Regions from separate parts of the Dechloromonas sp. TW-R-39-2 genome, predicted to be linked through region 2. Evidence: riboswitches for the same ligand, from Rfam matches in the RefSeq annotation. Region 2 holds a riboswitch; each other region holds the start of a gene.

Region 1 (10,539 bases), 1.0 Mb from region 2:
GGCCTGGATTTCCTTCCGCTTCTGGTCGAGGGCGTGAGTGACTTCCAGCACGTTGTGCTTCTGCTCCATGATGACGATGCCGCCCACCACTTCGCCCTTGCCGTCGAGCTCGGCCACCCCGCGGCGCTGGTCGTAGCCGACCTGGATATAACCGATGTCTTTCAGGCGAACCGGCTTGCCGTCCGGTCGATAGCCGACGACCATCAGTTCGAGCTGGTCGATGTTGTCGTAGCTGACAATGCCGCGAATCTGGTAGTCGCGATTGGTCACTTCGATCGTGCGTCCGCCCGCTTGCTGAAAAGCGTTCTGGAGGGAGGTCACGATTTGCTTGAGTGACAGGCCTGACTCAGCCAGTAGCGGCGGAAAAACCTTGAACTGGTATTGTTTCTCAAGACCGCCGACCGATGCCACCTCGGCGACACCGGGCACGGTCTGCAGGCCCGGCTTGATCTGGTTCTCGTGCAGCAAACGGAGGTCACGGAGATCCAGTGTGGCGCTGGTATCAACCACTGCGTATTGATAAATCCAGCCCATGCTGCTGGCGTTCGGCCCGAGGGTTACCGTGGCATCGACGGGCAGTTGTGGGCGGATGGCATTCAGCCGGTCGGCGACGACTTTCTGGACGGCCGGGCGCTGCGACTCGCCCTTAAGGATGATGTAGATGAAGGAGTACCCCATGTGTGAGGTACTGCGGATTGATTGAATGCCCGGGGTGCCGGCCAAGGACTTGATGATCGGGGTGCTGACCTGGGACTCCAGCAATTGCGGACTGCGTGCCCACTTGGCATAGAGGACGATTTGCGGATCGGACATGTCGGGAGTCGCATCCAGCGGCGCCGTCAGGATGGCATAGGCGCTCAGCAGCACGGCGGCGAGTACCGTCAGCAAGACCGCGGCCTTGCGCCGGATGACGCTTTCAATGATGGTGAAGTTCATTGCTGGGTCCGATGGTTGTACAAATGCCTTGCCGCGGCATTTTCAGTTTGTCTTCGGCATTGACGAAAAAACTGCCGATCGAAACGACGCGGTCTCCTTCAAATAGCCCCTGCTTGACCTCCGTATACTGTTCCCCTTGGATGCCTGTCTGGATCACGCGTGGCGCATAGATGCCACTCCCTGCCGGTTGCATTTCGATGTAAGCGAGTTGATTGCCGCCTTCTTCAATGATCGAGACGTTGGGAATCGACAGATACGGCCCGCGCTCAACAACGATCTCCATCAGATAGCGCGTGCCGGGTGTGTGTCCTCGGTCAGCCAAGGTCGATAGCACCAGAGGGCCGCCAGCCTGTGGGGCGACCTTGATGACCTTGCCCTGATGCATTTGCGTTCGGGCATTGGCTGCAAAGTTGCGTGTTCGCTGCCCAATCTGCACACCTTCTGCCTCGGATGCACGCAGTTGCGCCGAGATGCTTTGACCATCCTGAGCGATCGTTCCCACTGTGCGTATCCAGGTCTGAACGGGGCGCATGGCTGCCTCAGTCAAGGTCAGCGTGAGATCACTGGCTTGCGCTCCGGTCACCTTGATGCCATCAGCCTGCGTCCGCATGCGTTCACGGAGGTCCGCGCCTTGCGCGAGGGGCGGTAACAGACACCAGAATGCGGCACTCACAAAAACAAAACGACGCATGGCTATTCTCTCTTTCAGGAAGCTGGATCAGCTATTTCTGGCTTGATGGTTTCCCACAGTTGGCAACTGCGGGAAACCATTCAGGTCAATGGCAATAATTGTCTTTGCTATCCATGATGTGTGTTCCCCATGGATACAGGCCGACATTGGGAATCCGCTCGACTGCTTCCGTCTTGCCGTCAATGATGTAGATGGAGTGGTCGGTGGATGCCGCCAGATAGATCTTCTCGTCGGCCAAGTCGGTGGTCGCTGTTTCCAACTGAATGTTGGTGCCGATCTTGATCCGGCCTGCGGGCTTCAAGGTTTTCATGTTGTAGACATAGACAAAGCCGGTAGTCGAGCTGATGACGAAAGCCTTGCCCGCGGCAAAGTTGACGCCGGTCATGTCCGGTCCCGCCGGCAGGGTGGCGGCCACTTCGTTTCTCTGGAGATCGATGATCGATATGGTCTCATCGCCGTTATTGACGGTAATGGCGTACTTGCCGTCATGCCCCATGTAAATACGCCACGGGTTTTGACCGACGCGGATGACTTTGACCACCTTGTCTTCACGCGTGTCGATCACGCCTACCACGCCCAGGTCGCCATCGGCGGCATAGATGTAGCGATTGTCGAGACTCATGGCGGGCATGGAGATGCCCTTGATCTCCTTCAGGTACTTGCCCGGATCGAGGCGCGAAATGCCGGGTACGTTGGCAATCTGGATTTTCTTGAGCAACTGGTGGCGTGTGACGTCAATGACGCCAACCCAGTGCGCCCCGTAGTTGCCGACGTAGGCCTTGGAGCCGTCGTGCGTGAAGGTAATGTTGAGCGGCTCGGCCAGCCCTTCAATGGTTTTGATCACGCTGAGCGACGCCATGTCGATCACGGTAATCGAATCGCCCTCCGGATTTCCCTGGTAGTAATAGCGGCCATCCGGGGAGAACGAGAAGTGCTCGGGAGAGATTCCCACCGGAATCTTTTTGACCAGTTCCAGCGTACGGGCATCGATGACGTAGGCGGTGTTGGCGCGGGTACCGCCGGTGACAACGTAGCGGCCGTCAGGCGACATCATCGCCATGTGCGGGTTAACGTTGTTGCCGAGGAAGGTTCGGCCCAGGATTTTGCGGCTCTTGAGATCCATGAATGCAATATCGTTGGAGTCGCGATCGACAATCATCATGGCCGATGCTGGGTCGCTGATAATCACTTTTGAAGAGGATGAAGGGGCCGGCATCGACATGCCGGGCGTGTGTTTCATCTGTGCCATTGATGATGAAACTGTCATCAGGCTGGCAGCAGCCAGGAGCACACCCATAACCTGATTTAGCTTTGATTTCGACATTTTTTGTTCTCCTTGCATTTCCGTTAGAAGCTGACCTTCATGCGAACACCCGGAATCAGATAGCTTTCCTTCGTCTTCGATTCCATGACGTACTGCAGCAGGAATGAGAGGGAGAGGTGATCTGCCAGACGAAGGTTGTAGAACCCTTCGGCCAGTTTTTCCGTGTTGCCGTTGTACAGGTCGGTTTGTGCGTAGCCGACGCCCCACATGTCGAGCGGATTGAAGGTGTAGGGGGCCTGGAAGGCCAGGCCGCCGCTGTAGAACTTCATCGTTCCGCCAACACTGCCGACATAGCCGCTGCCGTAACGCCCGAACAAGGTCACAGCCGAGGTCAGCTTCTGGTCGAAGCTGACGCCGGCACCGGTCTTGTTGCTGCCGGTGCTGTTGTCTTGCCGTCCCCAGAGTCGATAACGGCCTTCAGGCAAGGAAAGCGGCCGAGCGATATATTCCACCTCCGCCAGCGAGTAAAGCGAGGTGGATAGACTGGTCGCTTCAGTGCTGCTTTGCTGCATACCCAGCTTGAAATTGATGTTGCTCTTCGGGTCGTAGATTGCGGCGAAGCCAAGGCCGTTCGTTGTCAAACCGAGGACCGGGTTATTGACCAGCGCGTCGCTGATGAAGCGCTCCGTTTCATCGTTGGCCACGACGTTACGATCGAAATAGTTGGTCAGATCAAGACGACCGACACTCAACCCCAATTTTTGATTGAGCAATTCGGTTCTGATCCACGCTTCACGTAGATTTAGCTGGTTGTTGCTGAGGCGAGCCGCTTGGCTGTTGAGCAAATTGATGGCCGAAATTTCCTGGTCAGGAGCGGAGCCGCCGATGCCGACGACGTCGGCAAAGAACTCGGTATTCAGTGCGGCCGATTTTGCCCGGAAGGTCACATCGGCCGCTGATAGTCCATAGGTATGACGATTGGCCCGTGATGACGGTCCTCCTGTCTGCAAGGCCATTTGTGCTGTGGTGACATTGCTGACGCCCAGTTCGATGCTGCCTTTCTTTTCGGCCGCCAGTGCCTCTTCGATTTCCTCGCGTATGGTTTGCCGCCGATAGACGCGCTCCCTTTGATAGGTCAGCGTCGGGGTTGCGCCCGCGACGGGGTGATCGTATTGATTGCCATCGGCATCGACGTAGACCTGAATCTGCTTTACTGCCGTTTTGGGTTCGGAGAGAACGGTGGTGGTTTCTACCGTGGCCAGTCGTGCTTCCATTTCATTCAGACGTGCTACGACCACTTTATTGCCGGCGACGGGTTCAGTCGGCTGAGTGTTTTTGCTCGGTTGGCCTTGTTGAGACAATATGAGTTGCTGCATCTCGCCGAGTTGTTTTTCGAGCGTTTCGATGCGTTGAAGCAGTGCTTTGCGCCCAGAGCCGGTTTTGCCGGACGTTGGTTGGGTTGTTATTTCTGCGGCGTAGGAGTGCAGTGCTGAAAGCAACGCAGCCGCAATGACGGTGCGTTTGAGGTGGTGATGCATGATGGCCCCTTGTTCCGGCGAGCGTCCCCGCAGCCGGTCATCGACGAAGGTGGAGACGGAACGGGGAAAAGCAGGGGCAATAGGAATCGCGCCGGCCGTTGCATCCCCGCAACGCTTCCGCTGATTGTCCGTGGCCGGTCTCCGGGCTCAGGAGTTTTGAACCATCGCCTTCCCAGGATAGAACCCAGTGGCCTTGAGATGATTCCGCACTTCCCTACCGTTGCGGGGGCAGCACAGGCATTTGACCTGTTTCCCGTTTCACCCGCTGCCAAAAAGGCAAGCAGGCACCGCGAACAATTTTCGATTGTATCAGCTAGGCAAAGCTTAAGCTAAATCCAGCAAAGCGACTATATATGCCATTGCTGCATTGGGGCAGGCTTCACCCAGAAGTCAACAACACACCAATTTCGATTTCATCGCTCCCCGATATTGCGAATGCCTCCCCGTCATGCATCCGCGCAATCGCGCTAACGATGGCGAGGCCCAGTCCGTGATTTTGGTGGCCGTGGCTACGTGACGTGTCTACGCGGTAAAAACGATTGAAGATATGAGGCAGGCTTTCATCAGGAATCGGTTTGCCTCGGTTGATCACCGAGAGTTTAAGTCGTCCATCTGTTTTCGGCGTTATCCGGATCACGATTGCACTCCCGTGATCGGCATATCGAGCTGCATTATTCAGTAAATTGGACAGTACGCGCCGTAGCAGTGCAGCATCGAACAGGCCGGAAGCGTCACCTTCAATCGACAACTGAAGGTCGGACTCAATCAGCACGGCTTCATAGTAGTCAGCCACCTCAGTGCAGAGTTGGGCGAGGCTTTGAATGGGTTTCCGCCGGGCTTTTGCACCCCGGTCGGCTTGCGACAGGAACAGCATGTCATTCACTATGCCCGACAGCCTGTGCATTTCTTCGAGATTCGCACCGATGCAATCACGCAGATTTTCATCCTTGTCGTTGCTACGCAAAGCCAATTCACTGCTAGCGATGATACTCGCCAACGGCGTTCTCAATTCGTGCGCTACATCGGCATTGAATCCTTCGAGCTGCTGGTAGGCTTTTTCCAGTCGGTTTAGCAAATCGTTGAACTGATCGACAAGCACTTGTAGCTCGGCGGGAATCCCCTCAGTTTCCAACCGTTTGTCGAGGGAAAGTATTGCGAGACAGCGCGTTTGCTCAGCCAGTGTCCGAATGGGGGCCAGTCCAAAATAAACGAGCAGGTAACCGCCCACGGTGATCGCAGCACTGCCGATCAATGCAGCCCCCCAGAGAATGGCTGCGAGGCGATCCAGAATAGCCTCGTCCGGCGCGGTGTCGAGCGCCAGTTCGGCAACGGCAAAATTTGTCCTCGGAGCTCCGTCGGGAAGTGCAAGCGAGTGAAAGCGCGCTTTTAACGGCCACGCACTTGGCGTCGAAATGAAACGAGCCTCACCCAATCTATCGAGCAACTTGAGATGCAAGTCCCGATTGATCTTCAGAAGATCTTCCAGGTCATGTTCCAGTGTTTCCGGTTGCAGGTGTGCCGGCGTTTCTTCAAACAGGTGCTGAATTGCCGTACTGAGCTTTTCAAGGCGTAGATCCTGTTGTGACTCAAGATTGATTTTGACCGAGAAAAATACTCCGAGACACAAACATCCAAGGACACCCAAACTTAGTGAGGCGAGCCAGCGTACAAGGCGACCACTCAGCGTCGGGTTAATCTGTTTGCCAAGTTTCATTCGCGCATTTCGAGGACATAACCCATGCCTCGTACGGTGTGCAGTAGTTGGAGCTCGAAGGGTGTATCCATTTTGGCGCGAAGTCGCTTGATCGAAACTTCGACTACATTGGTGTTGCTGTCGAAATTCATATCCCAAACCTGCTCGGCAATCTCGGTACGCGATAGCACCTCGCCTTGTTTCCTCAGAAACAGAGAAAGCAGCAAGAACTCCTTGGCACTCAGGTCGATACGCTGACCATTCCTGGAGACCTTACGGCGAGCCAGATCCATTTCAAGATCGTGCAATGCCAGACGGTTCGACGTGCTTTCCGGTTGATGCTGCGCCGAGCGGCGCAGCAGTCCCTGGATTCGAGCGATCAGCTCCGAAAAGGCAAACGGCTTGACCAGATAGTCGTCGGCGCCCGTCTGCAAACCGTTGACCCGGTCTTCCACTTTACCCAGCGCGGTCAACATCAAGACCGGCGTTTGTTTTTTGGTACGCAAGGCAGCCAGCAAGGCAAGTCCGTCCATGCCGGGCAGCATGGAGTCGAGGATGATGGCCGCGTAATCGAACTCCAGACTCATGTGGAGCCCGGTTACACCGTCATGGGCAAGGTCAACGACAAAGCCTGCAGAACCCAATCCCTTTTGCAGGTATTGGGCAAGCTTTTGCTCATCTTCGACAACCAGTAGCTTCATCTCGTCCCGAATCGAAAGATGTCAATTTTGTAAACTTCCTGTTGGCGTTCTGTCAGTGCTGATTTTTTATAGTTCATCCATGCCGTTCAGTTGTTCGGCATTCCACAAAACCGATGAACCGAAAGATCAATGAAGGAGTTCCATCATGAACGTCAAACAAGCCCTTTCCATCCCCGTTCTTTGTGCCGGTTTGGCACTGTCAGGCCAGGTGTTGGCCGAATCAGTCATGCATAACCCATCGGAGGGTGCGACAAAATTCTACCCGGCGCACGGTTCGGGCAGCAAATCCGCCCAGCAAGTGCAACAGGAACTCGATGACTTCAAACGCAACCCAGTAAGTGCGGACGGCCAGTATCGCTATGTTGGCGGCGATCAGGGCTGGGTGCTGATTCCGCACGAATATGCCTATCGCGATGGGAAATGGCAACACGTCGACAAACTCCAGCACAACACCCCCGCGCCTTCCATGCAAATGACGCCGGAAGAAAAGAAGCAACGCGAGGCGTTGTACCTGGGCGGTTAATTCCGCCCCGAGGACTGATGTGTTGCCCATCGGACGATGACCAGGAAAACCCTGGTCATCCGCACCCCGCCTTTCCCTACGTTACCTCCGCAGACTTGTTGTTTGAACACACTTTTGTTCTGTTACCATTCATCCCATGCGTCGCTGGCTATCCATTTTCCTGTTGATTGTTTTGCCGCTCCAGATTTCCTGGGCGGTGGCAGCGACCTATTGCCAGCACGAAACGGGATCGGCGAAGCACTTCGGTCACCACGACCACAAGCATCAGACAGACGACAGCGAGAAGCTTGCCAAAGGTTCTATTTCTGATGTGGACAATGATTGCGGTGTCTGTCATGCGGGCTGTATTGCTGCGTTGACTGCCTTCAGCGGTTCTCTGCCCGAATTCGAGGGCGTTGAGGATCTTTTTCAGACAGTTCCGTTGTTGACTTCACCGCCTGGCGACCAGCCCGAACGCCCCAACTGGTCCATCTCCGCCTGATCGGCGGGGCTGGGGTATTTTCCCAAACCTTTTTGCTGCGGCCTGAGCCGCGCTCTGTGCCATTCTGCTTGTCAGTTGGCGCCCCGCCGATTCCCCAACGTGTATTTCATCACTGGAGAATCGGATGTACCCAAGGAATTTCGCTACCGCATTGCTGCTCCGAACCCTGTTCGGATTGACGGTGTTGGCCAGCCCCCATCTCAATGCCCAGTCGCAAGACCGGCTGACTTCGACGACGTTCGCACCTACGCTTGCCAAGGAGCCGGTTGGAACCTTGACCCTTTCGGCGGCGATTGATCTCGCATTAACGTCCAATCCGGAATTGTCCGCTGCCGCCAATGAATTACGTGCAGTCGAAGGGGCTGTAATCCAAGCAGGCATTCTGCCCAATCCGGAATTTTCATCTTTAGTTGAAGATACACAGAATAAGGCCACGCGGACCACGACGATCCAGTTGAACCAACGGATCGAGCTTGGTGGCAAGCGGTCTGCCCGAATTGCATCTGCCGAGCGGGGTCGAGATGTAGCAGCAGCCGATCTAGCAGCCAAAAGCCTTGAGGTACGCGCCACCGTGATCGGGGCCTTTTTTGATGTTCTGGTTGCTCAGGAACGTATTCAACAGGCCGAGGACTTGCTCAGCCTAGCCCAGCGCGCCAGCCAGGCGGCTTCACGACGTGTGACCGCCGGCAAGATCTCGCCGGTTGAGGAAACAAAAGCCCGTGTTGCGGAAGCCTCAGCACGAGTGGAGTTGAACCAGGCACAACGAGAACTGGTGATTGCCCGGAAACGTTTGGCCGCAAGTTGGGGAAGTTCGACGCCGCGCTTCGAACAGGCCGAAGGACGCACCGATATGTTGCCGCCGGTCCGCTCCACCGAAGAAATCACCCGTCGCCTGAACGTTTCTCCGGCACTTCTTCGCGCACGCCATGAAGTCGATCGCTTTTCAGCACTCGCCGATTTGGAGCGTTCTCGCGGGATTCCTGACGTTACCGTCAGCCTGGGATCCAAAAAGGTTGAAGAGCTGGGGCGCAACCAAACCATTGTGGGTTTCTCAATTCCGTTCCCGATCTTCGACCGTAATCAGGGCAATGTGCTTGAGGCACAGCGTCGAGCCGACAAGGCGCGGGACGAGCTCAGTGTTACCGAGGTTCGTTTGAGCACTGAAGTGACACAAAACGAGGAGCGGCTAAAAGCGCTGCTTGTTGAAGCACAAGCCTTGCAAAGCGAAATCATGCCGGGGGCTCGTAGCGCCTATGAGGCCGCCAGCAAAGGATTTGAATTGGGGAAGTTCAGCTTTTTGGAGGTATTGGATGCACAACGTACTTTCTTTCAGGCGAGAGCCCAATACCTGAGAAGTTTGTCCGATGCTCATCGGACCGCTGCCGAATTGGAGCGCATTTTGGGCTCCATCGAGTCAATGCAATCTGCAGTCCCCAGCCGTCCGTAGGAGCCCGTCATGAAAATGAAATTTAACAAGAACACCTTCAATCTCACCAGAAAGCAAGGGATCGCCATTGCCGTGATCTTGGCGACAGGAATTGTCGCGGGCACTTGGATATTAGGGGGCAGTGCCTCCAAGCCAACTGGAGAACAACATGAACACGCCCACGCCGAAGCCAAGGGGCATGCCGATGCCGAGCATCATGGCAGCAAAGCTGGTGATGGACACGACCATGCCAAAGAACATGGAGATACAGAGCACCATGAGGATGAACCAAAATCGGGGCCGCATGGTGGCAAGCTTTTTTCCGAGGATGGTTTTGGTCTGGAGTTGCTGTTGTCCGAAGATAGTGGCGGGCCAGGTTTCCGCGTCTGGTTGTTCCAGCAAGGAAAGCCGCTTGCGCCAACCGCAGCAAAAGTCTCTCTAACACTGGCTCGACCTAGCGGCGAGAAGCAGGAAGTCTTCTTTACAGCCGAGAAGGATTACCTGAAGAGTACTAGCCAAATTGCAGAGCCGCATGTGTTCGAAGCCTCCATATCCGTGCTAATGGGAAACACCCCATTCCTGTTCATCGATACCCGGGAAGAAGGAAAAATCGAGCTAACGGACGAGCAAGTTAAAGCTGCTGCCATCGGTATCCAGAAGGCCACTCCCGCCAAAATCAAAACAGCGGCTCAGCTTCCCGGCGAAATCCGGTTTAACGAGGACCGTACCGCGCATGTCGTACCCCGTCTTGCCGGAGTCGTCGAGAGTGTTCCTGCCAATCTGGGGCAAACAGTCAAGCGCGGTCAGGTTCTGGCTGTGATCGCCAGCACTGGCCTTTCGGAGCAACGCAGTGAACTTCTGGCTGCGCAGAAGCGTTTTTCGCTCGCCAAATCGACCTATGAGCGTGAGAAGAAGCTCTGGGAAGAAAAAATCTCTGCCGAGCAAGACTACCTGCAAGCCCAACAAACTTTAAGGGAAGCCGAAATCGCCGTTGCTAACAGCCAGCAAAAGTTGATTGCGCTGGGTGCCAGTGCCACGGTTTCGGGCAGTCTCAATCGTTATGAAATCCGCGCACCTTTCGACGGAATGGTCGTGGAAAAACACATCGCACTTGGCGAGGCAGTCAAGGAAGATGCCAGTATTTTCACAATTTCCGACTTGTCTTCCGTATGGGCGGAGATTGTCGTTCCTGCCAAAGATCTGAACGTCATCCGGGTTGGTGAAAAGGTTGTTGTTAAGGCAACTGCCTTCGACTCGAAAGCCGAAGGCAGCATCTCCTACGTGGG
Region 2 (10,539 bases):
GACGAGCAGGCCGGTCGAACCGTCCTGGACAATTTCCGGCACGCCGTCGATATTCGTGCCAATCGCCGGCACACCGAGCGCAGCGGCTTCGATGAAGGCCGTACCCAGCGCCTCCTGATGTGTCGGCAGAACGAAGAGATCGAGCGATTCGAGCACATTGGTCACATCGCGGCGCAGACCCAGCAAATGGACGCGCCCGGACAAGCCCTCGGCGGCAATGCGCGCCTTCAAATTATCAGTCTGCGGACCATCGCCGGCGAAAACGAAATGCGCCTCGGGAAAACGGGCAAGCACGGCCGGCGCGGCATCGAGAATCTCGGCATGCCCCTTCTTGGCGCGCAGGATGGCCACGGTGCCAACAAGCAAGGTCTCGGGCGGCAAGCCCAGCTCGGCCTTCAAGGTACCGCCTGCGGTCGACGGCTGGTAACGGCCGAAATCGACGCCGGTGGCGATGGTGCATACCTTGGCTTGCGGCACGCCGGCGCTGACCAGGTAACGCTCGACGAAGCGGCTAACGGTGACAACCTGGTCGGGCAGGATACTGTAGGTAAATTTCGAGGTAATTGGCAGCGCCAGATGCCGCGTACGCACAATGCGTGGGCGCCGACCCAGCGTTTTTGCCGCCATGCCAGCCAGTTGGGTATCGCGACCGCTGTGCGTATTGACCACATCGGCGCCGAATTCGCGGATCACCCGGCGCAGCTTGATGATCGCCGGCAAATCGATTGCGCCACGCATGTCGACCGTGAAAGTGGCGAATCCCGCCTCCTTCGCCCGATCCAGGATGCGTGCGCCCGGCCGGCCGACCACGGCCAGTTTGTGGCCACGCTCGCGCATCGTGACCAGCTCGTTCATCGTGCGGTTTTCCTGACCGCCCCAACCCTTCGACGACTCGGTATGAAGAATGCGCATCAGACGGCGCTCTCTTCCGCTTTCTGCATCCGGTACAGACGGGCATACAGGCCATCATGAGCCAGCAATTCGGCGTGCGAACCCTCTTCCTGCTTGTGGCCGTGGGCCAGCGCAACGATCCGGTCGGCCCGCTCGACGGTAGAAAGACGATGGGCGATGACCAGTGTGCTGCGCCCCCGCATCAGCTCGTCAAGGGCCGCCTGGACATGGCGCTCGGACTCGGTATCGAGCGCCGACGTCGCTTCATCGAGAATCAGGATCGGCGCATCTTTCAGGATGGCGCGGGCAATGGCCAGACGCTGGCGCTGACCGCCAGACAGCTTGACGCCGTTTTCGCCGATCATCGTCTCCAACCCCTCGGGCAGCGCGTCGATAAACTCCAGCGCATGCGCTGCCTTGGCTGCGGCGCGAATTTCCTCGACCGTCGCATCGTGCTTGCCGCCATAGGCGATATTGGCGCCGAGCGTGTCGTTGAACAGCACGACATCCTGGCTGACCAGCGCAATGTTGTCGCGCAAGCTATCGAGCTTGATGTCCTGGATGGCGTGGCCGTCAACGCGGATTTCACCGGCATCAATCTGGTAGAAACGCGGCAGCAGGTTGGCCGCTGTCGTCTTGCCGCTGCCCGAAGGCCCGACCAGCGCAACGCACTCGCCCGGCCGCACTGTCAGTGAAACGCCATCCAGCGCCGGACGCTCGGCCCCAGGATAGGTGAAGCTGACCTTGTCGAATTCGACCAGCCCCTGAGCCCGCCCGAGATCAATCTGCCCCTTGTCTTCCTCGGCCTCTTCGTCGATCAGCGAAAAGACGCTTTCGGCGGCGGCCAGGCCGCGCTGGATCGGTGCATTGACGTCGGTGATCCGGCGCAGCGGCGGCAGGATCATCAGCATCGCGGTAATGAAGGAAACGAAACTGCCGACCGTCGTCTGGTCGCCGGAAGCCTGCTTGAGCGCAACGCCCATGATGATTGCCACGCCGGATGCAGCGAAGAACTGGACGATCGGACTTTGTGCGGCAACCGCCATGGTCGCCCGCATGGCCAGCCGGCGCTGCTCACGGACCGATTTGTAGAAACGGGCTTCCTCGTAGGTCTGGCCGCCAAAAATCTTGACCACCTTGTGGCCTTCGATGGTTTCCTGCAGCACCTGGGTAATCTTGCCCATCGATTCCTGCTGGCCCTTGGCTACGCTGCGCAGGCGCTTGCTGAAGAAGCGCACGACGAAGGCAATGAACGGGACAACCGACAGCGTGATCAGCGTCAACTGCCAGTTCAGGTAGAGCAGCCAGGCCATCAGGCCAACGATGGCCAGCGAATCCTTGATCAGCGAGGTCAGCGCGTTGGTTGCCGCACCGGCCACACCAGCCACGTCATAGGCAATGCGCGACATCAGGCGGCCCGAGAGATTGTCGCTGTAATACTTGGTCGGCAGGCGGACCATGCGGGCGAACATCGCCTGGCGCAGTTCGGTGATGACATTGTTCGACACCCAGCTCATGGCGTATTCGCCGATGAAGCCGAAAACAGCGCGGGCCAGGAAAATGCCCATGATCGCCGCTGGAAAGAGCAGCCAGTCCCATGGCCCGGCGGCGGCGGAAAAACCGTCGTCGAGCAGCTTTTTCATCATCGCCGGGAACACCGGCTCGGCCAGGGCCGACAAACCCATCGCTACCAGCGCGGCGGCAAACGCCTTCCAGTAGGGGCGGACATAGGTCAACAGCCGGAGGTAAAGCTGACGACTGGTCATGTCACTGGCCATGCAAATCCCTGATGCGAAAAGTAGAACCCGTGATTATACCTGCCCGACCGGAGCGGGACTGAGCGAACGGTAAAGGGCGAGCAGCCGGTCGGCCATCGCCGGCAATGTCAGGGCCTCGACACTGGCTCGGGCCGCCGCACGCGCTGCCTGATCGCCGGCCAATGCGCACAGGTCGTCGAGTCGGGCAGCCAGTTCGGCCCGATCAACGGCATCGACCACCCAGCCATTCACGCCGGCCTGCACCCACTCCTGAGCGCCACAGGTTGTCGAGGTGACAATCGGCAAGCCGCAGGCCAGCGCCTCAAGCGCCGCATTCGGACAGGGGTCGTACAGCGTCGGCAGGACAAAACCGTCGGCTGCGCCGTACCACGGGCGAACATCCTTGAGCGGCCCGGTGAAGTGGGCCCGACCGCCCAGCCCGAGCGATGCGGCCAGCGCCCGCATGGCCTTGAGCTTGCGGTCGGCACCGACGATGACCAGATGCGCCGCCGGATTGCGCGTCGCGGCGAAGGCGCGCAGCAGTTGCGGCACACCCTTGCGTTCAAAACCGCTGCCGACAAAAAGCAGAACCGGTGCATCCGGCGGAATGCCGGCTGCGGCGCGGGTCGCGCTGCGGAATTCGTCAGCCAGCCCGGGATGGAAGACGGCGGTATCGACACCGTTGTAGATCACGGCGAGCTTGCTGCGGTCGATGCCGTAAAAACGGCTGATTTCATCGGCCACCATCTGCGAATTGCAGATCACGCTGCGCAAGGCCGGATGTTCGAACATCGCCCGTTCCGTCGCGCAAACATAACGGTGATACGGCGAAAAACGCTGTATCAGGCGCTGCAGTGGCCCGAGGATTCGCGCCCGATGAACCAGCCATGCGGCATGCACGCCATCGCCGGCCCGAAAGATCATGCAGCCGGGAACGCGCTCGTGCGACTGGGTGATATCGAATCCCCCCGCCGCCATCTCGCGCTGCGCCGCTGCTGCGAAACTGCGGTCGCGCGCCGCCCGTCCGCCCAGCAAGCGGGAATACGCCGGGTCGCAGGTCACCTGGCGAAATCCTTCGCGTGGTGCGCCATCCCAACTGCGCGTGATCAGCGTGACTTCCGCCCCTTCGGCCGCCAGCGCCGCCAAGGCCCGTTCGACAAAGCGCTCGGCCCCGCCAAACGGGTTGTAACGTTGACGAACGATGGCAATCTTCACAGCGCGAGCAATTCGTGAGCTGCCGCCAGCACTTCATCCGCCCCCAGGCTGACCAGGCAATCGCTGAGCTTGCCGCCGCCACAGCCATCGATACCGCATGGCCGACAGGGATGCTGGGTGCTGCTGACAACACGGAAGGGAATGCCCCACGGCCCCCACTGCTTGTCGCCGGAAGGACCAAACAGCGCGACGGTTGGTGTGCCCACGGCTGCGGCAATGTGCATCGGCGCCGAATCGACGCCGATGAACAGCTTCGCAGCCTGGGTCAGCGCCGCCAGCTCCTTGAGCGAAAGCACGCCGGACAGGCTGAAAGCCGGCTGCGCCAGCCCGGCCTGGATCGCATCGAGCATGGTCTGTTCATCCTTGCTCGGCGCTGCGGTCAACACCACCGCATGACCCTCGACCTGCAGACGGGTAATCAGTGCAACCATGCGGTCAACCGGCCAGCATTTGAAAAACCAGCGCGAGGCCGGGTGAATGTGGATGAAATCGCCACCCTTCAGGCCGAATCCCTGCAAATGCGCCGCCACACTGGCTTCAGCCGCCAGCCCCGGAATGAGGCACATGCGTCGTTCTTCAGGGGCTGGCTGAATGCCGATCCGGCGCAGGGCGTCGAGATTGGCCTCGACCATATGGCGAAAAGCATTGCGCGGTGCCGTCTGGAGATGGGTAAAACTCTGCTTCCAGCGCTTGCTGCGCCCGCCGACCGACGGCCCGACCGACCAGCGCGGCTTGAGCAGGCGGCACAGCCAGGCGCCGCGCCAATGTTCGGTCAGGTGGATGATCAGGTCGTAACCACGGGATTTGAGCGCGTTGTAGAGCGCCAGTTCGGCCTTGCTCTGACCGACGATGCCGAGTTTCTTCCATTTGCGGTCGATGGTGTGAACTCGCGCGATTGCCGGATGCAAGGTCACCATCTCGGCCGTATCGGCATAAACCAGCGCATCGATCTCGACCTGCGGCGCATGCGCCTTGAGCACCGAAAATACCGGCGAACTGACCAGCACATCGCCGTGATGGCGCAGCTTGATAACCAGTGCCCGACGAACTTCGCCGAGCGGCACGGCATCGCCCAGAGGATTGAATATTTGCATCCCGGTATTTTACCGGGGGACGTCGACCGTCGTCAGCGATCCGTAGTCAAAAACCAGTTCACTCCAGCGTTCCGGCGGCAAATTCCGCCAATACGCCAGCAACACCCGAATCACGCCGGCATGCGTGACAAGCACGGCCTCAGGCTCGCTCAGGCTGGCGACAAAGTCGAGCGCCCTGTCCTGCAGCGCCTGCGGCGACTCGCCGCCAGGCGGCGCATAGTGCGCCACATCACTCGCCCAGTCATCGATCTGCTGACGCGGGATGGCATCCCACGGTCGACCTTCCCAGGCACCGAAATTCATTTCGGCCAGCCGCGCATCAAGCCGGGGCGCGGGATGCAGTGCCTCGGCCAAATGCCGGCAACGCTGCAAGGGGCTACTCCAGACGGGCAAACCGGGCGGCAGGCGGGGACGCAAGGCGTCAGCGGCCGCCTCGACATTTTCGGCCACCAGATCGAGTTGACCGTAGCAAATGCCGGCCTCGACCCGTGGCCGCGGATGACGAACGAGGTGAAGAATCATCCCGGCAACGCAAACTTCACGGTTCAGGCGTAGCGGATCGGCTGCGAACGAAGACGAACGAACTCGGCCAGTTTGCGGTCCTCGACCAGCAGATGATGTTCGTAACCCTGCACGATGAAGTCGACCAGCATGCTGACGGCGCGCTGCTCGCCAAGAATGGTCAGTTCGAAAATATGCGTCAGCTGCTCGACCGTTTCATTGTGCAAACGGCGATGCTCCTCGGCGCCGGGATACGCAATATCGGTCATATAGCGTTCTTCCTCAACAAAATGAGCGCCTACATAGCGCATGAATTTGTCGAGAAAACCGGAGATGAATTCTGAATGAACGTCGGCATCGGCGTGCGCCATCATTTCATTGAAGAAACCGATGAACAGCTTGTGGTCGTAATCCAGACGCGGCTGCCCGACGCTCATGGCAGGGTCCCACACTACCGCATCGTAATTTTTATGCATGCCAAACCCGCCCTGTCCGAACATCACGATCGACTAACAAAACTTTCGTCATATTGTCGCACAACAGCAAAGCCGAACGACATAAGCCGATTGCATGAAACATCACCCTCCGCTCAGACCGGCAACAACGCCAGCAAGCCAAGATAGAACGCAATTTCACTTAATTGCTGGGTGGCACCGAGACAGTCACCGGTATAACCGCCCAGCCAGCGCATGAAAAGCCGTGACAGCCAAGCCGTCACCAGCGCGGCGAGCAAACACCCGGCCACCGCCTTGACCGGCGGCAGCCCGGCCAACGGCAGCAGGGCAAACCCCGCGGCCATCAACAAAATAGGCCAGGAAAGGCGATTTGCCAGCGGCCTGGCCTTGGAAAGCGCATCGTCGCGGACATAATCCATGCTTGCCAGCAGGGAAGTCGCGCAAAAGCGTGAAATGGCATGCCCGGCCAGCAAAGCCCAAGGCAGCAGGGCATCGTCCAGCGCGACAAGCAGGGTGAATTTGCCAGACAAGGCCAGAACCAGCGCCACCACGCCATAACTTCCGACCCGCGAATCCTTCATGATTTCAAGAATGCGCTGCTTTTCCCAACCGCCGCCCAGGCCATCGACCGTATCGGACAGGCCATCCTCATGAAAAGCCCCGGTCACATAAATCGTCGCCACCATCGACAGCAGGACAGCCACCGGTTTGGGCCAGAACAAGGCAGCCCCGAGATAAACCAGCACCCCGATGCCGCCGACCAGCAGGCCGACGGCAGGGAAATAGCGCGCTGCTGAATTCAGTGCTTCCGCCGAATGCCCGACCCAGCCGGGTACCGGCAGCCGGGTGAAAAAACGGATAGCCCCGAAAAAATATTCCAGCTCACGCTTCAACATCGGGGCTTATTCCTGCTCGGACACGCCGGCCGACTCGAAACTGGCCATTTCATTGAGGAAAGCCAGCGCCGCACGGACCAGCGGATAAGCCAGCGCCGCTCCGGTACCTTCGCCGAGCCGCAAGCCGAGATCAAGCAGAGGCTCGGCCTGCATTGCGCGCAGTTGGGCCTGATGCCCTGGCTCGGCCGAGCGATGGCAGAAAATGCAGTAATCGGTGAATGCCGGGAAAAGCTTTGCTGCGGTCAACGCGGCCGAACTGACAATAAAGCCGTCGATCAGCAACACCATTTTGGCTTCCGCCGCCGCCAGCATGGCGCCAACCATCATGGCGATCTCGAAACCCCCGAATTCGGCCAGCACGGCGAGCGCTTCGTCGCTGCCTCCGGTGGCCCGGTAACGACTCAGCGCCTTGTCCAGCAAAGCCTGTTTACGAACCAGGCCGGCATCGTCCAGCCCGGTGCCACGGCCAACCGCCTCGGCCAGCGAAACCCCGGTCAGACAATGTGTAATCAGCGACGCCGATGCCGTGTTGCCGATCCCCATTTCGCCGAAGCCAACAACATTGCAGCCGCCCGCCGCCAGACCGCGCACGATCTCGGCGCCGCTGGCAATCGCCACTTCGCATTGCGCCAGGGTCATTGCCGGCTCATCGATGTAGCTGGCCGTTCCGGCGGCGACCTTGGCGTCGATCAGACCCGGACGACGGCCGAATTCATGGGCCACCCCCGCGTCGACCACGGAAAGCGCCATACCGTTCTGGCGGGAAAAAACATTGATCGCCGCACCGCCGGCCAGGAAATTTTCGACCATCTGCCAGGTCACTTCCTGCGGGAAAGCCGACACACCGGCCTTGGCCGCACCATGGTCGCCGGCAAAAACCAGCATCTGCGGCTGCGTGAGCTGCGGCGTCAGACTGTGCTGGATCAGCCCGATTTTCCTGGCAAGCGTTTCAAGCTGGCCAAGCGCGCCAAGCGGCTTGGTTTTCTGGTCGATTTTGTGTTGCAGCGTAACGGCCAGCCCCTGGTCGGGGCGAGTGATATTGAATTTTGAATGCATCCGATTCTTTCTGTTCGAAAAAGCAAAAGGGCCTCGCGGCAACGCTCGCAAAAACGTCGCCACGAAGCCCTGTCCACAGGCTTCCAGCCCAAACTGACTCGATACGTCTTCTGGCTCTCGGATCAGCCGTTTGCCGCACCTTCCCGCCGGGTCTGTTTCCCCATAGGCAGTGGTTTGTCGCGACATCCGTCCCCGATTACAGCGGCGGGCCCGCCACGGAATTGCACCGTGTTCCGTTACATCGAATCGGGCGGAATTATCCGGCTTGCGGCGACCCGGCGCAATCACCTAAAGTGCCAACCATGAAAGAACTCATTCTTGGTGGCGCCCGTTCGGGCAAAAGCATTCTCGCCGAAAAACGGGCAGCCGAATCGGGCCTCAAGGTCGTCTACCTGGCCACGGCTGAACCCCGTGACGGTGAAATGTCGCGCCGCATCGCCCATCACCGCGCCCGTCGCCCGGCCGAATGGGGTTGTGCCGAAGAAACCCTTCACCTGGCAAGCCGTTTGCGCGAGCTGGCAGCACCGGATACCTGCATCCTGGTCGACTGCCTGACACTATGGCTTTCCAACCTGCTTTTTGCCGGCCAGGCTGGCACTCAGGCCGAAGCCGGCCAGGCCATCGACTGTCCGCTGTTCGATGGCGAAACAGCCAGCCTGATCGAATGCCTGCCGGACCTGCCCGGGCGCATCATTCTCGTCTCCAACGAAGTTGGCTGGGGCATCGTGCCGATGCATCCGGTTTCCCGACTGTTCGCCGATGAACAGGGACGCCTCAACCAACGCGTTGCCGCTGTTTGCGACCGCGTCACATTGGTTGCAGCCGGACTGCCACTATCACTAAAGTAGGGTTATTCTTCACTCTTTGATGCTTCGGAGGAACCATGCAGCGCTTGCTCGACATTCTGGCCTCCGGCATCCACGACACCAAAAATCAGCTGTTCGTCGCCGAAGCGCTGATTGCCGCCCGCGAAGCCGAACATCGCATCGACCTCGGCGAGGCGCGTTACGCCATCGAAGCGGCCGCCGAGCGCCTGTCGCGGACACTCGCCAGCTACCGGCTGCTCCGCCACGGTGCCCAACTGGCCATCGTACCGACCATCATCGGCGATCTTTGTGCCGAAGTCGGGCTGGCCCAGAAAGCCCACCTCGCCGCCAACGGCATCACCCTGAACATCGATTGCCAGGCACCAGACGCCTGGCCGCTGGACCGTGACCTGATCGCCGACATGCTCGGCAACGCAGTGCAAAATGCCGGCCGCTTTGCCCGCAGCCAAGTATGCCTGACCGCCAGCGAATGCAGCGATGGCCTGCGCTTTTCGGTCGAAGACGACGGCCCCGGCTTTGCCCATTTCCCACCTTCCAGCGGTACCGGCCTGCTGCTGGCCGAACGGCTGGCCCGGCTGCATGCCCGGCAGGAGCGGCATGGCAGCTTGCGCCTGAGCAACGACAGCAGGCTGGGCGGCGCACGTTTTGAGTTGCTCATTCCGTAGATGAGCGATTACAGCAAAAAGCGTTTTCTCGTCATCGACGACCAGCCGCTGGCCCGCGATGCGCTGCGCAGCATCGCCCAGACGGTCGGTGCCTTTGCCGTCGAATTCGCCTCGAATTACCAGGATGCGATCTACCGCATCCGCAACAACGTACCGGACATCATCCTCTGCGACTACATCCTCGGCGAAGGACGCTCCGGCCAGCAATTGCTCGAAGAATTGCGCCGCTTCAACCTGTTGCCGGACGAAACCATTTTCATGATGGTGACCGGCGAACAATCCTACGAGCAGGTGGTTTCTGCGGTTGAACTGGTTCCCGACGACTACATCATCAAACCTTTTTCGCCCGACAAACTGCTCTTGCGGCTCAATCGAATTGTTCAGAAAAAGGATTTTTTCGCCGCGTATTACCGGGAAAAACGCCAGCAGGAATACCAAAAAGCACTGGCTATCCTGGCTGCGCAGCGCGATAGCGAAGCTGGCCGCCCCTACCGTTTCGAAATTCTTCGCCAGCAAGCCGAAGTGCTGCTCGCCACCGGTGATTCAAGCTCGGCCGAAACGGCTTATCGCCGTATTCTGGAAAATTACGATTTCCCCTGGGCCAGAGCTGGCGTGGCGCGCTCGCTGCACCAACAGAATCGGCTGACCGAAGCGCGCGAGGAAATTGATCGCGTCGTCGCCGGTACACCGCATTTTTTCGATGCCTCGGACATCAAGGCCAGCATCTGCATGGCCCAGGGCGAACACGAGGAAGCCCAGAAGGTGCTCGATGAGGTGGCCAAAAAAACCCCGCGCAACTATGTCCGCAAGCGCCTGCTGGCCGAGGCGGCAACGCTCAACGGCGACAGCGAGGCGGCTCGGGCGGCGATGGCCGATGTCATCGCCAACGACACCATGCCCGGCGCCGTTTCAGCCGACGACCAACTGACCCTGGCGCGCAGCTATGTCGATGCCGGCGACCTGATCACCGCCGAGAAAGTGCTGGTTGGCATTCGCGAATCGGAATTGCAGAACCTGAGCCTCAACGAACAGGGCAGCTATGCTTCACTGCTCGCGCTGGCTTCGCCGGATCGCGGCAAGAAGCGTTTTGCCGGTCTGCGCCCGGCTTTGCTCGCCACCGAACTCACCGCCACGGTACGACTCGATGTGATGCGTGCGGCGCTCTCGGTCGGCGATCGAGAA
Region 3 (10,539 bases), 1.3 Mb from region 2:
GAGATCGGCCAGGATGACGCGGTTGGCGCGGGTGAAGGCGTTGTAGGCGAAGACGGCAGGCAGCGCAACGGCCAGGCCGGCGGCGGTCATGATCAGTGCTTCACCGACCGGGCCGGCGACTTTTTCCAGTGCGGCCTGACCGGAGATGCCGATTGCCACCAGCGCGTGGTAAATCCCCCAGACGGTGCCGAACAGACCGACGAACGGTGCCGTGGCGCCGGTCGTGGCGAGCAGCGTCAGGCCGTTTTCCATACCGGCCTGGGTGCTCGACAGTTGCTGGCGCAGGGCGCGTTCCATTTGTTCGGCCGGGTCGAAGCGGGAAGCCAGGCGGCCGGTTACGGTTTCGCAATCGTGGTTGCAGCAGTTGGCCTGCTCGGCCAGTTGCGCGTAAGGACTGTCGCTGCCGGCATCGCGCAGGCGCTCGATCCCTTCGGTGACGCTGCTGGCCGCCCAGAACTGGCCGACAGCGCGGGCCGAGCGACGAACGGTCCACCAATCCCAGGCTTTGGCCAGGATCAGGTACCAGCTGGCAATCGACATGATCGCCAGAATGATCGCGACGCTGTGTGAAATGGCATCGCCTGCAGCCCAAAGGTGGGCGAAGCCGAAAGCGTTTTGCGTGGTTTCCTGCATGTTATTGCTCCAATTTGAAAATGATGGGTACCAAAACCCAGCTTTGAGTCGGGGTGTCGCCACGGCGGGCGGCGACGAATTTCCAGTTCTTGACGGTGTTGACCGCAGCGTTGTCGAGGCGCTCGCTGCCGGAAGATGTCTTCACTTCAACCTGTTCCGCCGTTCCCTGCGGGCTGACCAGGACGCGCAGCATGACCTTGCCTTCTTCGCCCATGCGGCGTGACAGCGGCGGGTAGGGCGGGGCCGGGTTGCGCAGGTAGTCGGCGTCGAAACGGGCTTGCGTCACCGCCGGTGCGGCCGGTGCCGGCGGGGCCGGTTTGACTTCGGGCGGGGCGGCGACCGGTGCGCTGGGCGCCGGAACGACGCTTTGCGTGGCTTCGATCTGGGGCGTCGGGGCTTTGGGGGCCGGGCTAGGCTGCCTGACCGGTTGCGGCTTGACGACCGGCAGCGGCTTGGGTTCCGGTTTGGGTTCGGCCGGTTGCAGCAGGTCGACGACCAGCGGTATTTCCATCATCTGCGGGACGACGGTCTTGGCTGCAAAAATCAGCAGAAAGATGCCGACATGCAAGCCGATGACCAGTGTCAGCAGGCTGCTGCGTCGGCTGTTTGAAGCCTGGGATAGGGTGTAACTCATGAATTTCGTTTTCCGGATTGTCCCGAGCCGGCCGGAAAAAACCCTTGGCTGGCTGTACATGCTGGCTACGGGAACGAGAGGTACAACGGAGATCGTTGGTGGCTGGCCTATTTGGTCAGGATCAGCTTGTTTTCACGCGTCACGCGCAGCAGGTAGCGTTGGCCGGCGTGCATGATTTCAAGCGTTACAGCGCCGCGCAGCAATTCACTGGTGTCTATCCGCGGCAAATGGGTGCCGGATAGCGGTGGTGTTGCGGGTGAAGGCTGGGAAGGCGGGTTCATGATATTCCTGCAAATGAGAACTTGTCGCAATTTTACGTAAACGCGAATCGTTGTCAATTACATTCGTTTGCAATTTGTCGATCAAACGTTATATCTGTCGCCTGCCATTCCCAGTCAAAGTGCTCTCTTGTGCCTTAGAACGTGAAGCGCATGCCCAAGCGCAGGGTGCGCGGTTCGATCGGATGCACCAGGCGGCCATCGATGCCGCCGCCGCAACTGCCGTTGGCGGCTTCGCTACGCGTGCAGGCGCCGCCCCAGTATTCGATGTCGTTGGCTTTCTTGTCGAACAGGTTGAGTACATCGAGTGTGAATTGAAGCTGGCGATCGTAGCGGTAACCGGCTTTCAAGTTGGTCATCCAGAAGGCCGTCGATTTTTCATGCGCCGTTTCTTCAAGGGCGTAGGCCCCGATATAGCGCAGGCGCAGGCCGCCAAAATAGCGGCCGCCCTGGTCGGCCGTCAGGCCGAGCGAAGCGGTCAGCGGGATGGCATTCGGTACATGGCGTCCGCCGTTATCGGCGTTGGCTGTCTTGAAGCGGGCTTCGGACAGGGCCAGATCGGCATCGATGATCAGGCCATCGGTCGGCACGATGTAGTTGGACCATTCGATGCCGTGCCGTTGCGAGGCGCCCTTGGGTTCGGTGATGCCTTCATCGCCGATGAACACCAGCTCGGAGGCCAGATCCATTTGCCACAGTGACAGGCTGGTATGCCAGCCGCGCAGTGGCGCGGCACGCATACCGATTTCCGAGCCGCGGGCCTTGACTAGCAGCGGGACGGCCATCGTCGCCGAACCGTCCTGCGGGTTGGTTCTTGCTGTTGCACCGCGTACATCGTTGCTGTGGAAGCCGTTGCCCCAGTTGGCGTAAAACTCGGTGGCGCCGAGCAGGTTGAAGGGGCCGATGGTGATGCCGAGTTTGGGGCTGGTCTGGCCGGCGCTGATATCGCCGCCATTGCTCATGTTGTTGGCGCCACCCAGGGCGCTGGCCTGGGCCCGGATTTCGTCGCGGCGCAGGCCGATGTTGCTGCGCAGCCATGGAGTCCACTGGCTACGCGCTTCGAGATAGAAACCGAGTGCTGTCTCGTTGATGCGGTCTTCGCGGACGGTGTTGGTGCGCTGGCGATTCTCCGTGCTGTACAGGCCAACGTGGCTGATCCGGTCCTGACGCAGTGAGACGCCGGCGGTAATTTCGCTGTCCTTGAACTGTGGACCGAGAAACCAGCTGCGGCTGGCCTGGCCGCCCCAGATGCGTCGCTCGTCAGCCTGCTCGTGCTGGTCGCCATTCAGTCCGTTGATGTAGCCGGACGGGGCGGAGAAAAGATTGAGCCCGTAATCGATCAGATATACGTTGGCCCGGGTGGCGCCTTCTTCACCGGTTCTGGCCCATTCGCCGGACAGGCTGTAGCGGTGCGTTTTGCCGCCATCGTTGGCTGACAGCGCACCGTAGCGACCGATCTCGCCGCTCTGGATGGCGCGTTCCGGAACATGTTCGGTGGCTCTCCAGTCCGCCTTGTAAGCCATTGCCGTGACGGCGTAGCCATTGTTCGTCGTACCGTTCGAGAGACGCAGCACGATATTCGTCTTTTTCAGGTTTTCCGGCTGATCCCAGGGGCCGTCGTTACCGGCCAGCTCCAGTGCGCCGAGCAACTGGTGACCGGCCATTTCGCTGCTGCCCGCCGTCACCAGGCGGCGAAAACCGTTGCGGCCGATGCTCATGTCGACAAACGGGCTGGCCAGGCTACGCTGATAATCGATCCGGGCCGAGCCGGCCGTGGCGAAATCGCCATCGTCCGCTGCATAGACGCCCTTGCGGTATTTGACGCTGGAGATCAGTTCCGGGATCAGGAAGTTCAGATCCATGTAACCCTGACCATGGCCATGGGTGACCATGTTGGCCGGCATGCCCATGACGTGGGTTGAAAAGTCGCTGCCGTGATCGAGATTGAAACCGCGCAGGAAATACTGGTTGGCCTTGCCGTCGCCGGAGTGTTGCGTGACGATCATCCCCGGCACCGTTTCAAGTACTTCGGCCGGCCGCAACAAGGGACGATTGGCCAGTTGTTTGGCGGTGACCGTTCCTTCGGTGGCCGAATCGGCAACGCCGATCAGATTCTGCTGGCCGCTGCTGACGGTCACTTCTTGCAGCGTCGGCACGCCGGCCGCCTGGGTGCTACCTGAAAAAGCAAGCAGCAGGGCGGCTGTCAGGGGCGATGTTCTAAACGATTTCACTGGCATGGGGAGTCTCCGCAGGCGGGGGAGATTCGAAGGGGCGCGCTGGGCGCAGCGCGATCGCCGCAACGGGAGTTTCCCGTGGGCAGACAAGCCGGACGAACGAAAAATGGCAGCACGCACAAACCTTTCATCAGGGACACCCCGCCCCATCATTGGTTGGAAAGTTGTTGCGGCAGGTCTCCTGGCTCTCGGTTCATCGCGCTTCGCTGCCTTCCCGGTGTGAGCCAGTGGCAAGAGTGGCGAAGCGCTCGCCGATAACAGTTGCGGGGGCAGCCCCGGATTTCGAGTCAGACTCGGCACCGGATTCCCTTTTAATCCCCAGAATGGGGAACCTTCAACAACTTTGATTCTAACGGTATGGTGGCCTGAGCGTCAATGATGTTTCTACTATGGGTAGTGCCTGCGAATATTTTTTCTACTGTATATGGTGGTTTTTGAATTTTTTAGAACACCGTACTCCTGTTTGCCAGACCGCTTGAAGTGGATGTAAAAGAGAGCTGGGCAGTTTGATCAGTTCGCTTTGGCGCGACCGTAGTGGGCCACAAAACTGGCCTTGCCAAGGGTGTTCGCATTGATCATGTAGCCGGCCAGTGCTGCGGTGGCATCGGCCGGGATTTCGATTTTGGCTGTCTTCAGGGCGTAGACCGTGAAAATGTAACGATGCGCTTTGTCACCTTGCGGCGGACAAGTGCCGCCCCATCCAGCGACACCGTAATCGATCCGTACATGCTTCGCACCGGCCGGCAGTTTTGCGCCACCGACCGCCCCGGCATCCGCCGCCAAGGCGTGCACTTCGGCGGGCAGATCGATGACTGACCAATGCCACCAACCCGAACCGGTCGGTGCATCTGGATCGTATACGGTGACGGCAAAGCTTTGGGTGCCGGCGGGGGCGCCGCGCCACTGCAAGGCGGGCGATTTGTTTTCGCCGGAGCAACCGAAACCATTGAACTCGAAACGCTTGTCGATCATGCTGCCGGGCTTGATATCCGGGCTGCTCAACTCGAAATCGGTCGCCACAGCGAAGGTCGACGTAGCGGCAAGTGCGGCGGCAAGAAGAAGTTTACGCATCATTTGGACTCCAGAAAAAGGAAGGCCAATGATGACCACAGGAAGCGCGGCGCGCTAGCTCTGGCGCGTCAATTGCTGTGCGTTGCAGTCCATACTGCAGCTTTCATGAGCGCAAGTGCGACGGTGCATAGCCAAAGCGCTGGCGAAACGCCGCTGAGAACCGGCTGTGTGAGTCGTATCCACAGCGCGCCGCAATTTCCGAAACCTGCAGGCTGGAGGATTGCAGCAAGGCCATCGACGCTTCGAGGCGAGCCTCACGCACGCATTGACTGACCGAGGTGCCTTCTTCCACCAATCTGCGGCGCAGCGTGCTGGCGCTGAGCAGGAAGGCACGCGAAACGCTGGCCATGGTCCAGTCGAATTCGGGGCGTTGCCCGACCAGCCGGTATACCCGGTCTGTCCAGCTCAAACTGTGCGTCGGCGTAAAAACCAGACCGCGCTCGGCCAGCAGCAACAAGACCTCCAGCGCCCGGTGTTCGCGAACGGCATTTGACGCGCGGGGATCTTCAAGCGCCGCCAGTGTATGGCTGAAGGTCGCCGTGAAAGCCTCATCCGCTTTGGTCATCGCGCAACTGCGCAATATCGGTGTCGCGGTGAACTGAGCAAAACGTTCGAAAAACTGTTCAAGCAACTGCGGCGAAAAACTGATGATGCGCGCCTGGTAGGCGCCACCCGGATCAGCTTCGTTGATCACATCCCACTGCGTTGCGCGCGGGATGAGAAATACCTCGTTGGCACCAAACTGCTTGTCACCGAGCGGGGTGGATAAGCGTTTGCGGCCGGAAATCACCCAGCCGACCAGATCGTCACGCATGGTGAGGGTGCGCACCGTATGCGAGATACGCGTGTTGATGGTCAGGGCAGAGACGCCAGCGGGTGAGTTCATCCGGGTGTGTGGATAGTGCAAGGAAATTGGGCGATTTTGGCGTGTCGACCGTAGCACGCAGGAAGATCGCTTGACGGGCAGCATTTGCCGCACGGCGCAGCGTGCTGTCCCAGCCCCCAGGCTGTGGCGGCCATGGGGTGCGTCAACCGGCTCAACGTTTTGCCGCGGGGGCCGGCGCGTCAATCAGCCGATGAAATGCCTCATGGACATCAAAGAATGCTGCATCCACATCGGCCAGCTTGCCTTTGCATTTGCCTTGCAAAGCGTTAATCGTTGCAAGCAGCGGCGTTGCGTCCGAAGACTGGATGCCCTTGGCCAGTTTCTCCATCTCGGCAGCCTGGGCGCAGGCGTTGCGCGAACGCTCCTTGCCGGGGCGTGCATGCCAAATCGGCGCGAGCACCGCATGGAACGCATCAACATCTTGGGGGAAATCGTGATGATGCTTGTGTCCCGGGTTTTCGGCCAAGGCGGCAGTGAGCCAAAGTGCTGACGAAACGGTAAAAAGCATCCTGCTAAGTTTGTTGATCATGACATTCCTGAAAAGAGTAAAAACTTCGATATTTGGGGCGATCCATACGTTATCCGAACTGCCGTATCAAATCACCTGGCATCCGGTGATCATCTGTGTCTCCGGCCCGGCTTTCAAACCTGATCTTGTGCCGCCATCGTTGGCAGGCTTGGGTTGTAGCGCGGGTCAATGGAAAAGCGGCAGGATAGCAAAATGTTGCGAGAGCCTCCAAAAATACGAATGAAATGTAGTTATTTGGTATGGGAGCTACCTAGGGCCTTCGGATTGTTTTGATCTAAATCAAGCTGCGCCTGAACATCAGAGGCACATTGCACGCTCAACTGTTCCCGCAGCCTGAGCTAGGAGAAGCAATGCGCGATGTAAAGTCTGTCCAGATTGATACCCTGTTGGGTCGAATCCCTTTGTTTGGAGGACTTTCCTGCGACGAGACTCTCGAAGTTGGCAAGGCCTGCCAGACACTGCATCTCGAAAAGAACGACATGCTGTTTCGATCCGGGAATGGGTGCTCTGGTCTGCTGATCGTGATGTACGGCCAGGTGAAAGTGGCATTTTCATCACCCCAGGGCACCGAAAAGGTCGTCACTATACTGGGCGCAGGGCAGAGCTTTGGACAGACCGAGCTTATTTTGGATCAGCCCTACCGGGCTCATGCGCAAGCACTGGATGACACGCTGGTGCTACAGATCTCGAAAACGGCAATTCTTGATCTGGTCGCCCGCAATCCGGGCTTCACCCATAATTTGCTAAGTTCTCTGTCGCAACAAACGCACGACCTGATGGTCGATCTGGAAGGGTACACGCTGTGTTCCGGCGCCAAGCGCGTACTCACCTTTCTGTTGCGTGAAGCAGCCAATCAGGAATCATGTCAGGAAGCCACTGTCATCAGGCTGTCTGCACCTAAAAGCGTCATTGCCTCTCAGTTAAGTCTGAGCCCTGAGCATTTCTCCCGGACTCTCCACGAATTGAGCGCGCAAGGTCTCTTTACCATCCAGGGGCGCGACATTCACATCAACAGCATCTCGCGATTACAACTGGATTTAGTCGCCTAATCAGGATTGGTCAGCGCTAGTACCCAATCCCCCCTTCCTTTCACTACCTTGGCTCGATCAATGATGGTTCTCGAGACTAATGCGATTTACACCGTTGAACTGTGCAGCGGAGATGTCCAGCAGTGGAAATACCTCGGTCAAGACAGCCGGGGATTGGTTTGGTGGAAGGATGTGGAAACCAGGCAGGAATTCAATGAGGCTTCCCTGATGTATGCGTGGCGCGTGAAGGAAAAAACACCTTCACAGAAGCCGTAGTCAAATCACTGCACATAGAGATAGGTTAGAGAAAAAGCAACGAGATGCCTATTTTCAGGCTGGAGTTTTTTTCTCTCGGCGGCTCGACTTCCAGCATCAACCGCATTCTAGAGTCATGTTGCGGGTGGGCTATCGGCTAAATAGCCGGTGACTGACTCCACGAAGCAGTTATCTGAAAATCCGCCAGGCTTCTGAGCCTGTCTTTGGGGATGCTTCATACCTGGCTTACGGCAGGCAGCTTGATTTCAATAGCCGTATACCGGAAAGTTGGCTGAATTGGTGCTATCGGCCATCTGCGGACACTCGATTACCGTGCCCCAAAGCAGACATTGCTCTGAGTCAGTTGTCCGGCATATTGATATTGTTATACTGACAGCCAACATTCCAAGTGACTGAATACAATATGCTTAGTGCAATATATCCGGCGTCAGCAATATCAATTGCCATGCGGACCCGAGCGTCCGTGTAAACACTGTTAGGTGCCACAAATGCGTCGTATCTTCTTACCGCTTTCTCTCGTATTTTTATGCGGGATTTCGCATGCTGGCATTTTGCCGGAAGCACAACGAGAAGAATTGCTCTCTCTCGTGCTTCAAAATTTTTGGGGAAAAGCAAAGCTCTCCAATGGTCAGTTTGCCCAACCAACCTCGGAGAAGGACAGAATTACAGTGCCAATTTCAAGAGCCGTGGCTAATCGCGCCTTTGATGTTGGCGAAGTTTCGGGCCTTGCCGAATGGTGCGGCCTTGATTGGCAGTCAAATTACACCTCACTCACGGGTGGCGCACGTAACCGAGGGTTTAGTGACAAGCAGGTTGCTTTTGTATCCTTTTTGCATGGAGCAGCCCAAGGACACATAGCATCGGCAATGTCCAAGTCGGGAGCATGTAGCTCACAAGATCGAACAAAAATTGAGCAGTTGTTTAATCAATCCAAAGCACGGGGCTTGGATGGCACCTAACACACCAATCCACCGGACCTTCGGCAAGCTGCGCTTGCCGAAGGTCCGGTGATTTTCTACGTTATGCCTCAAAGGCTCGCTATGACTGACTTCATCACGGCATCAACACACGAAGAACGATTGAGATGTGCCGTGTCTGCCGCATGGGAAATATTCGCCCGGAAAGTTGGCGGAAAAACCATCCCAATTAACAAAGAAGCGTCAATGCAACTTCAGTACGCTTACATTCTCCGCCAGTTAATTCCACTTACTTCGCACTCCGGTCACGAGGTGGCAGACATTGAACTGGAAACAGGTGTAAAAACGAAATTGGGAACAAATGAAATTGATATTCTTCTGAAAGGAGAATCAACCCAAGGCGAATCATCAATCGCCATTGAACTCAAGTGCTACCGCGCTATCGCATCTTCCGGTGGCCCACGAGGCGCTCACGACATATTCATGAAGGATGTATATGAAGACCTCGGTATTCTTGAGGAATATGTTTCTCTTGGTATCTCTAACCGCGGCGTTGCATTGGTAATGAACGACCTAAAACGGTTCGTAAACCCCAAGACCAAAGGCGGCAAGTGCTGGGCTTATGACATTTCCGATGGTCACTCAATATCAGGAGCCAATCTGTCAGTACCTATTGGCGGGAAAGACATATCCATTGAATTGCAAAAGTCATATCACTTTAATTGGTCAAAGTTTGGTAGCTTCTGGTTCATGGAGTTGGAAGGTGTTTAGGCATAATCCGGCACTCAACCCCGTTTGCTCAGCACTCTGGGCGCTGCGCGATAAAGCGCAGCGCCCCTTACCTTGAAACGTTAAAGCGCTTGCTGAGATGGGAAATCGTTGCTCTGCTCCAAAGCGGCGATTTAGCTGTTGCTGCCCGTCATGCTCGCTGGAAATGGGAGCTTCAATGACTTCTACATTCACGCCGATGATCTTGGGACACACCGACGACTCAACGAACCGCTTGATCAACTGCGGGATCAATTGTGGATTGCGCTGGGGTTGTGAGCGTGGGTGTGCATGTGAGCTTTAACCTACCATTGGAGCGGACCGCCTTCGGCGTCCGCTCATCTTCACGTTCCTGAACGTCCGGTTTTCAAGATAGCCTATAGCTGCTATGGGCACGTTCCGGCCATCTCAATTTCAGCCAACGATCAGATCGCCGGCCGGATGTGGCCTGCTAGCCGGAAGCTTCTTCCGTGCAGCTCGGTTTTCCTTGATGGAAAACCAGTTCATCGACGACTTTGCCGTTCTTCAGATGCGACTCGATGATCCGGTCCATATTTTCGTCGGTCACGTTGTAATACCAGGTTCCGTCCGGTTGGACGCCGAGAATCGGGCCGCCTTTGCAGGCTGCGACGCAGCCAGTCCGCGTTCGCTTGACGCGCAGCGGGCCGGCATCGACGCCTAGCCCGGCGGTGCGTAGTTTGTGCTGCAGGCTGTCAAACAGCGCCTGTCCTTCGCCGTTCAGTGTGCACCGTTCGCCGGTGCACACCAGCAGGTGGCGGCTGTATTCGCGGAATTTCGGCTTGGCGACCTGGCTCATGCTTCGATCTCGTTGGCCTCGCCTTCTTCCGGCACGTCGCTGATTAATACGGCAGCGATGTAATCCTCCGGCAGACGGTACTCGACGGCCAGTTCGGCGGCGCTCTTGCCGCTTGCCTGAATCGCCGCCATCCAGCCGTTCAGGCCGGTGGACAGCGAGCGGCCGGCCTGTTCGCCGTCGTGCGTGTTGCGCTCGCCGTCTTCAACGGCGTACTTGTTGGCGTAGCCGCGCGGGGTGACCATCAGGCCGTGCTTGACGAAAGTATTGGAGTTGCCGATCAGCACGGTCGACAACATCCCGATATCGCACTCGTTCATCTTCTCCAGCGTGGTGAATTCGATACGCTGCTTCGGGCGGTAGCCGGATTTAACGATGGCGACGGGCGTTTGCGGATCGCGGTGGCGCAGGAAGAGGCGCTGGGCTTCGACGATCTGCTGGGTGCGGCGGCCGCTCTTCGGGTTGTACAGC

What was found. A riboswitch is a leader RNA that binds a small molecule or an ion and turns the genes downstream of it on or off. The one in region 2 is predicted to bind cobalamin.
Region 1: linked by a shared signal. The riboswitch ahead of GBK02_RS14270 (carbohydrate porin) and the one ahead of cobT (nicotinate-nucleotide--dimethylbenzimidazole phosphoribosyltransferase) in region 2 are both predicted to bind cobalamin.
Region 3: linked by a shared signal. The riboswitch ahead of GBK02_RS13165 (TonB-dependent receptor) and the one ahead of cobT (nicotinate-nucleotide--dimethylbenzimidazole phosphoribosyltransferase) in region 2 are both predicted to bind cobalamin.

Annotation. Positions count from the first base shown of each region.
Region 1 is NZ_CP045202.1:2,947,909-2,958,447, reverse strand. It holds gene GBK02_RS14290 (efflux RND transporter permease subunit) at 1-936, opposite strand, end outside; gene GBK02_RS14285 (hypothetical protein) at 917-1,627, opposite strand; gene GBK02_RS14280 (beta-propeller fold lactonase family protein) at 1,713-2,789, opposite strand; gene GBK02_RS14275 (hypothetical protein) at 2,788-2,931, shown strand; gene GBK02_RS14270 (carbohydrate porin) at 2,975-4,429, opposite strand; cobalamin riboswitch at 4,544-4,736, opposite strand; gene GBK02_RS14265 (heavy metal sensor histidine kinase) at 4,809-6,143, opposite strand; gene GBK02_RS14260 (heavy metal response regulator transcription factor) at 6,140-6,823, opposite strand; gene GBK02_RS14255 (hypothetical protein) at 6,969-7,346, shown strand; gene czcI (cation efflux protein, CzcI family) at 7,483-7,827, shown strand; gene GBK02_RS14245 (TolC family protein) at 7,952-9,274, shown strand; gene GBK02_RS14240 (efflux RND transporter periplasmic adaptor subunit) at 9,284-10,539, shown strand, end outside.
Region 2 is NZ_CP045202.1:498,788-509,326, reverse strand. It holds gene GBK02_RS02495 (glycosyltransferase) at 1-912, opposite strand, end outside; gene msbA (lipid A export permease/ATP-binding protein MsbA) at 912-2,669, opposite strand; gene GBK02_RS02485 (glycosyltransferase family 4 protein) at 2,703-3,863, opposite strand; gene rfaQ (putative lipopolysaccharide heptosyltransferase III) at 3,860-4,957, opposite strand; gene cobC (alpha-ribazole phosphatase family protein) at 4,967-5,479, opposite strand; gene GBK02_RS02470 (bacteriohemerythrin) at 5,503-5,895, opposite strand; gene GBK02_RS02465 (adenosylcobinamide-GDP ribazoletransferase) at 6,048-6,809, opposite strand; gene cobT (nicotinate-nucleotide--dimethylbenzimidazole phosphoribosyltransferase) at 6,816-7,865, opposite strand; cobalamin riboswitch at 7,948-8,126, opposite strand; gene cobU (bifunctional adenosylcobinamide kinase/adenosylcobinamide-phosphate guanylyltransferase) at 8,168-8,713, shown strand; gene GBK02_RS02450 (sensor histidine kinase) at 8,749-9,357, shown strand; gene GBK02_RS02445 (response regulator) at 9,358-10,539, shown strand, end outside.
Region 3 is NZ_CP045202.1:2,706,095-2,716,633, reverse strand. It holds gene GBK02_RS13180 (MotA/TolQ/ExbB proton channel family protein) at 1-633, opposite strand, end outside; gene GBK02_RS13175 (energy transducer TonB) at 635-1,267, opposite strand; gene hemP (hemin uptake protein HemP) at 1,375-1,548, opposite strand; gene GBK02_RS13165 (TonB-dependent receptor) at 1,683-3,782, opposite strand; cobalamin riboswitch at 3,933-4,130, opposite strand; gene GBK02_RS13160 (YbhB/YbcL family Raf kinase inhibitor-like protein) at 4,290-4,853, opposite strand; gene GBK02_RS13155 (helix-turn-helix transcriptional regulator) at 4,954-5,736, opposite strand; gene GBK02_RS13150 (hypothetical protein) at 5,888-6,265, opposite strand; gene GBK02_RS13145 (Crp/Fnr family transcriptional regulator) at 6,616-7,314, shown strand; gene GBK02_RS13140 (hypothetical protein) at 7,375-7,569, shown strand; gene GBK02_RS13135 (hypothetical protein) at 8,058-8,528, shown strand; gene GBK02_RS13130 (hypothetical protein) at 8,610-9,257, shown strand; gene GBK02_RS13125 (ferredoxin) at 9,706-10,071, opposite strand; gene cobJ (precorrin-3B C(17)-methyltransferase) at 10,068-10,539, opposite strand, start outside.